Linked DNA regions of Geotalea uraniireducens. The protein of the gene in region 2 interacts with the protein of the main gene of each other region in a pairwise test. Links are inferred from orthologs where the notes say so. Each region holds a gene or a part of one and is shown on either strand. Other genes may lie near its edges.

Region 1 (3,281 bases), 190 kb from region 2 along the record:
ACCGGCGCCGCAGCCGCCGCAGCCAGCCGGGCACCGTACGGATCATCGATATTGATGACTGCGTGGCGGCGCGGCTTGACCGGATCGGCACCGAGCAGCGCGGTAAATAGCCGACTCTTGCTGGCGAAATACGACTCCATATCCCGGTGGTAATCGAGATGGTCGCGGGTCAGATTGGTGAAAACAGCGACGTCGAAACGGCAGCCATCCACCCGATACTGTTCCAGGGCATGGGAAGATACTTCCATCACCACGGCGCCGGCACCGCTGTCGAGCAACTCGCGGAGGGTCCGCTGCAACTCCACCGATTCGGGGGTGGTATTCGGAGCCGGTATCATCCGGTCACCGAACCGGTAGCTGATGGTGCCGAGCACCGCGGCGGCCAACCCGGCCTGGGCCATGATCGACTCGACGAGGTAGGTGATGGTGGTCTTGCCGTTGGTACCGGTAATCCCCACCGTCGGCACGGTATCGGTCGGATAGCCGTAGAAAGCGGCAGCGGTGCGCGACATGGCGAGACGACCATTCTCGACCCGGAGCCAGGTCATTCCGGCCGGCGCCCGGGAAGGATCCTCCAGGACCACCGCCACGGCACCAGCCGCGCAAGCGGCGGCGATGTGATCATGGCCATCGGCCGCCACCCCCCTTAACGCGAAAAAGAGACCACCGGGCTGCACCTGCCGCGAATCGAAGTAGAGCCCCTTGATCTCTTGTGCCATGTCCCCGGCTGTCTCCACAGGACCCACAAGTTGTACAATTTTTTCAAGTCGCATCGCTATCCGCCATGATCTGTCGCTGGTAACTGCTGCTCCCCGCCGGGCCGTTACGCCGAGGGAACGAACCGCACCCACACCTGGTCGGCCGGCCCGATCCGCCGCCCCGGAAGCGGATTTTGCTCAACGGCCCGGCCGCTGCCGAGCAGCCGGACATTGAGTCCCTCTTCTTCCATCGTCTTCAGCACCTGCCGCATACTTTTGCCCCGGAAATTCGGCATCACCACACCGTTGCCCCCATCGACGATCGCCCCCTCTGACGCCACTTCGTCGCTCTCCTCGGTCGCTGGCGCGTGGTTCTTTACCTCCAGCGGCTTCGGCTTGCTCCGGACGACCTCGTCGGGAGGAACTTTCAGGTAGCAGAGCGATTGCAGCGCAATCGAGCTGAATGCCGGGGCCGCGACCACGCCACCGTAGGGGCTGGTCTTCGGCTCATCGACCACCACCATGATCGTCAGCCGCGGGTGGTTGGCCGGAACAAAGCCGATGAACGAGGCGGTCCGCTTGTTGAGCGAGTAGCTGTGAGTGACCGGATCGACCTTCTGAGCTGTCCCCGTCTTGCCGGCAACCAAGTAGCCGTCGACCGCGGCGTTCGTGCCGGTCCCTCCCTCGGCCGCCACCCCCTCCATCATCCTGGTGACAATTTTCGCCGTTTCGGCCGAGACGACCTGTCGGCGTTGCTGCGGCTCGAAACTCTTGACCAGATTGCCGTCGTTGTCGGTAATTTTTTCAACGACATACGGCCTCATCAGTACGCCGCCATTGGCAATGGCCGAAACGGCCGACGTCAGTTGGATTGCCGAGGCAGTCACCCCCTGGCCGAAGGAGATCGTCGCCAGATCGACGCCATACCATTGGCTCCACGGCCGCAGGCTCCCCGACGCTTCGCCGGGAAGATCGATCCCAGTCCGCTCGCCGATGCCGAAGTTTCGCAGATAACTGTACAACCGCGACGGACCCAGCCGGGCTCCGATCTTGGCTGCCCCGATGTTGCTGGAATATTTGAGAATGTCGGCAATGCTCAATCGCCCGTATTTATGGGTATCGTGGATCGTCCGACCGCCAATGCTGTAACTTCCCCCCTCGCAGTTGAACGAGTCGCCCGGCCTGATCGTCTTTTCCTCCAGGGCGGAGGCAATCAACAGGACCTTGAACGTCGAACCCGGTTCGAAGCTGTCGGCCACCGCCCGGTTACGCCACACCTGGGGGGAATACGAACCATGGGAGTTCAGATTGAAGGTCGGATAATTTGCCATTGCCAGCACTTTACCGGTCCGCGGGTCCATCACGATGGCAGTGCCGCCTTTGGCGCCGCTCCCCACCACCGCTTTGGCCAGTTCCTTCTCGGTAATGTACTGGATGTTCTTGTCCAGCGTCAGCGTGAGATTGTGCCCTTCGCTGCCATTCTGGACAACGGTCCCTTTCAGGGCAATCTCCCGGCCGAGGGCGTCCCGTTCGGTCACCAGATAGCCAGTGCCACCGAGAATCGTCGAATCGTATTTGAGTTCGACCCCTTCCAGCCCGTCCGGGTCTACGCCGGTGAAGCCGATGACATGGGCGGCAACTTCCGAGTTGGGATAGAAACGCTTCGTCTCTTTAACGAAGCCGATTCCCTCGATGTTCAGATCCCGGATCTTTTTGGCATCGTCCGGAGTCATCCGCCGCTGCAGCCAGACGAAATTCCTGTTCCCCTGGAATTTCTTCAGCACCGCCTCCTTGGTCATCCCGAGCAAGGGTGCCAAACGGGCCGCGGCGTCAGCCGGGGCCTCCAGGGAGCGTGGCTGGGCAAAACATGAATCCATCTCTACCGAAACGGCCAGAGCCGCGCCGTTCGCATCGTAGATGGTGCCCCGCACCGGTGTCAGCGGAACGATTTTCTGGTGCTGCCGATCGGCAAGCTTCAGCAGGTAATCCCGTTTGACTACTTGGAGATAAAATGCCCGAGAAACGGCGCAGGCGAAAAAAACAATGAATATCCCTGCCACCATGCGGGTGCGCAGAGCCATCCATTTCTCGGCATCATACCTCATTTCACCACGACCAGCTGTTGGTCAGTCGGCAACGCCATGCCGAGATCGCCCTTGGCAAGAGCTTCGATCCGCGCCGGCGTTTTCAACGACGCTACCTCGAGCTTCAGCCGATTCTGCTCCTCTTGGGCATCCTTGAGCAGCTTGCTGGTTGCAGCGATCTCCAGATTGAGATCGATCACCCGTACCCGTGACCAGACATGGAACACGGACACCAGGGTTAGCAGCACCAAGACGACCAGAAGATACGGGAAAAGTTGCCCCCGCTGGGTAGAGACGGCTTCAAGACTTTTCGGTGCGGCCACCTTGCTGAATGCTGTTTTGGCCTGTGCCATTTCCCCCTCCTGCTGCTACAGCTTTTCAACCGCCCGCAGCCGGGCGCTGCGAGCCCTTGGATTGCTGCTGACTTCATCATCCGCCGGGACTACCGGTTTCCCCGTCAAAATACGCAGTTGCGGCGTATTCCCACAGACACATTGCG
Region 2 (3,520 bases):
CGGCAGCCCGGTCGTTGACAGTTGTCTCTGCCATGAGTCCTCCCCGAGCTCCCCGGCGGGGGAGCGGCATTCCCAGCCGCGCCCGGCTAACGGCGCTTGCCGAGTACCAACATCGCCAGCGGCACGGTGGTTACCGCCCCGACCAGGAACAGGGTCCAGCCGATGGCCTTGCGCTCCTTCGCCGCCAGCCGGTCCGCCAACAGCAGCGCCAGCCCGCCGCCGAGGGCGGCCCGCGTGCCGGCAATCAGGGACACTTCCGGAATGGTCAGCCTGCACTCTTTCATCACGCCTCCCCGCGGGCGTCGCCCTTGTTCCGCCGACCTTCGCCCGCCATCGCCGATTGATTAATCCCCCCGAGGAAATAAGCTCGCCGCAGCAGGCAAAAGGAGGCGACCATCCGCGGCGGGAATGCGGTGATCACCGTTCGCGACGGCGGCTTCGTCACCGCCTGCCGACGGCTGGAACCGTTCGGCCCGGGGCAAAAAAAACGGCTTCGCCAAGATCTTGGTGATGCATGCCGGCAAGCCGGAAAAGCGGGACGCCACCGGGAAGGGGGCAGGAGAAAAGGAGGGCTATCGGCACCGGCCCCGGGGGCTCGCCGGAAGAATTGATGCGTCCTAGGGGGAGTGTAGCGCAGAAAGGCGGGAGTTCAAGAAGTCGCTGCACCGGCGCGGCAAGCCGCTGAAGAACGTCGACAAGCGGCGACAGCAGGGGCTAAACGGGCTGGAACTCCGCCCGCAATTCACCGCACGGGACTCTAATGCGCCGGGGCTGGCGGCGGGACTTCGTCAGCTGCGCCGTTCTCCGTGGCGCCGGCCGGCAACGGCTCTGCTCCCGGCGCCGGCGCAGCCGGCGGTGGCTGGGGCGCTGCCTGCGGCGCACCGACGGCGCCGTGCTGTCCCGAGCAGTCGGTGGTCGGCTCGGTGCCGGCAAGGTAGTACTCCTGCCGGGCGTCCGGACTCCCCGGCGCCGCCAGGCAGCCGGTCGCCGGATCGATCGGCTCGGCGACCACCGTCGGCGGCTGCGGGAAATCACCGCTCGGCCGATCGGCCACCGCCTGGCGCATGAAGCGCTCCCAGATCGGGGCGGCGGCGACCCCGCCGGTAAAGCCTTTACCCCCCGGCTTCGGTTTGTCGTAGCCAAGCCAAACGCCGGTGATCAGTTGCGGGGTATAGCCGATGAACCAGGCATCGCGGTAATCGCTGGTAGTGCCGGTCTTGCCGGCGGCCGGGTGTCGCTGGCTGAATTTCTTCAGGGCCTTGGCGGTCCCGTAGGTCAGGACGTCCTTCAGCATCTGGGTGGTGACGAAGGCAGTGGCCGGCGCCAGCACCGGCGTGCTGGCCGGCGGATTTTCTGTCCAAGTACGGCGCCGCCGGTCGAAGATCCGGATGATCGCCCGTTCTTCGGGCCGGCTCCCGCCAGTAGCCAGGGGGGCATAGGCAAGGACCATGTCGTTGAGGCTGACGTCCGCGGTCCCCAGCGCCAGGGAGAGACCATTTGCCGCCTGTAGCGACACCCCCATCTTCCGGGCAAAATCGACGAAATAGGGGACGCCGATCGTCTCCAGCACCTTGACCGCAATGACGTTGTTGGAATAGGCCAGCGCCTGGCGGAGGGTGAGCTCTCCGAAGGTTTCCCTGCCGTAATTCTCCGGCCGCCAGGTTTCGCCGTTCCCCCGGTTGTAGGTCTCCGGCGCATCGCTCCAGATGCTACTGGCAGTGAGCCCCTTGTCCAGGGCCGCGGCGTAAAGCAACGGCTTGATCGCCGAACCGGGCTGGCGGCGGGCGGCAAAGACCCGATTGTAGGAACTCGCCGCGGCCTCGACCCCACCAACGGCCGCCAGCACATCGCCGCTGGTTGGATCGAGGCAGAGCAAGGCCCCCTGCAGGGTCGGCGAGATGCGCCCCGCCCCGTCGTGCAGCGCCTTTTCCGCCGTTTTCTGCAGTTTCAGGTCGAGGGCGGCGGTCACCTCCAGCCCCCCCTGGTCGACGACCCCGGCCCCGTAACGCTCGATCAGCTTGCCACGAAGATAGGCCAGGTAGCGCGGCGTCTGGCTCGGCGGGACGACCGTCACCGGATGGGCGCGCAGCTTCTGCCGCTGCCGGGCGGTGATGATCTTCTGGTCGACCATCCGCCGGAGGACCACGTCCCGCCGGGTCGCGACGTTGGCCGCTTTGCCGAGCGGGTTGTAACGGACCGGATTTTTGGGGATGCCGGCGAGCAGGGCGCATTCGGCATCGCTCAGCTCATCCGGGTTCTTGTCGAAATAGAGGCGGGCCGCCTGGGCAATCCCCCAGGCGCCGTTGCCGTAGTAAATCCGGTTGAAGTACATCTCCAGGATCTGCTGCTTGGTGTACTTCTTTTCGAACTCGATGGCCATCAGCCCTTCCTTGACCTTCCGGTCAAGGGTCTTCTCCCCGGAGAGATAGAGGTTCTTGATCAACTGCTGGGTGATCGTCGAGCCCCCTTCGACGAATTTCCCCTTGACGACGTCCTTCACCAGCGCCCGGGCGATCCCCACCATATCAATGCCGCCATGTTCATAGAAACGGGCATCTTCCACGGCGACCACCGCCCTCTGCAGGAAGACGGGAATCCGGTCGAGGGGGACCCAGTAGCGCTGTTCGGGGAGGATACGGCCGACGAACCGGCCATGACGGTCGAAGACCCGGATCGACGAATAACCGGCCGGCAGGAGCGGATAGGCGGCTATCCGGTCCTGGGCCTGGGCCCGGGCAGGGGCGGGGATGAGCAGAAGAAGCAGGAACAGGCCGGCGACAAACCGGCAGAGGATTTCTTTACGCAACAAGGAGAGGGAAACCAAGGATATCGTACTCCTTCAGGGAGACTGGCGCCCGATTCGCCTTTTGTCATACGCCTTCCCCGGCGGCAAGTCAACCCCCTCCCCGCGGGCCGCCGACAGACGCCATTTTCCCCCGGCCACCAACCCGGAGCCGGCGGCGCAAACCGGCCGCCGGCTTATGCGGCCCCGTCACCAGTGGCGGTTGGCAGCGACTTGTACCAGACATTCATGCTTTCCAGAGCGCCGGCGATATTGGTATTGGCAGGAAGGGTGCCCCCGAAGCGATAGCCGTTCCGGGCGAAGGTGATATTCATGCCGAACGAATAGGCCCGGGCGATGGTGAAGAGCGAGCGGATACCGCGGAATGCCATGGCCGTCTCCAGTTGGCGGAGCAGGTAGAGGGCCAGCCCCTGCCCCCGGTACTCGGGCAGCGTGGCGAAGTCGGTCATCTCCGCCGCCCCGCTCGCCGGGTCCATTTCCGCCGAAGAAAGGGCCGCGAGCCGCCCCGCGTGCCAGACGCCGCAATAGAGCGTCGCGTCTCCCATAGCGGCCCGGATAAACGCCGGATCATGGATCGGGAACGGATAGCTGGCAAACACCTGCCGGTAAACCGCAGCCATTGCCGTGACGTCCCCCTCCCCGGCGAGCCGGCAGGCAAACCCCTCGGGCAGTGGCCGGGCAGTGGCCATTGGTTCCTGCCGTCGCGCCGTTGCCAGG

The links. The genes of interacting proteins can lie anywhere in the genome.
Region 1: the proteins of QMN23_RS18130 (region 2) and QMN23_RS17240 interact in binary tests that used the Escherichia coli proteins (3 or more experiments, as listed by UniProt). The link is inferred for Geotalea uraniireducens from one-to-one orthologs.

The regions. Positions count from the first base shown.
Region 1 is NZ_AP027151.1:3,692,185-3,695,465, forward strand. Bases 314-3,281 are described here. They hold QMN23_RS17240 (penicillin-binding protein), read right to left. Parts: upstream 2,804-3,281; coding sequence 824-2,803; downstream 314-823. Other genes in these bases: QMN23_RS17235 (UDP-N-acetylmuramoyl-L-alanyl-D-glutamate--2,6-diaminopimelate ligase), read right to left, coding at 314-773; ftsL (cell division protein FtsL), read right to left, coding at 2,800-3,135; rsmH (16S rRNA (cytosine(1402)-N(4))-methyltransferase RsmH), read right to left, coding at 3,151-3,281. In the rest of the region: more of QMN23_RS17235, read right to left, coding at 1-313. UniProt on the Escherichia coli protein: Essential cell division protein that catalyzes cross-linking of the peptidoglycan cell wall at the division septum. Required for localization of FtsN.
Region 2 is NZ_AP027151.1:3,880,151-3,883,670, forward strand. What follows is about bases 292-3,183. They hold QMN23_RS18130 (transglycosylase domain-containing protein), read right to left. Parts: upstream 2,825-3,183; coding sequence 758-2,824; downstream 292-757. Other genes in these bases: ablB (putative beta-lysine N-acetyltransferase), read right to left, coding at 2,980-3,183. Outside these bases: QMN23_RS18120 (ADP-ribosylglycohydrolase family protein), read right to left, coding at 1-34; QMN23_RS18125 (hypothetical protein), read right to left, coding at 87-284; more of ablB, read right to left, coding at 3,184-3,520. UniProt on the Escherichia coli protein: Cell wall formation. Synthesis of cross-linked peptidoglycan from the lipid intermediates.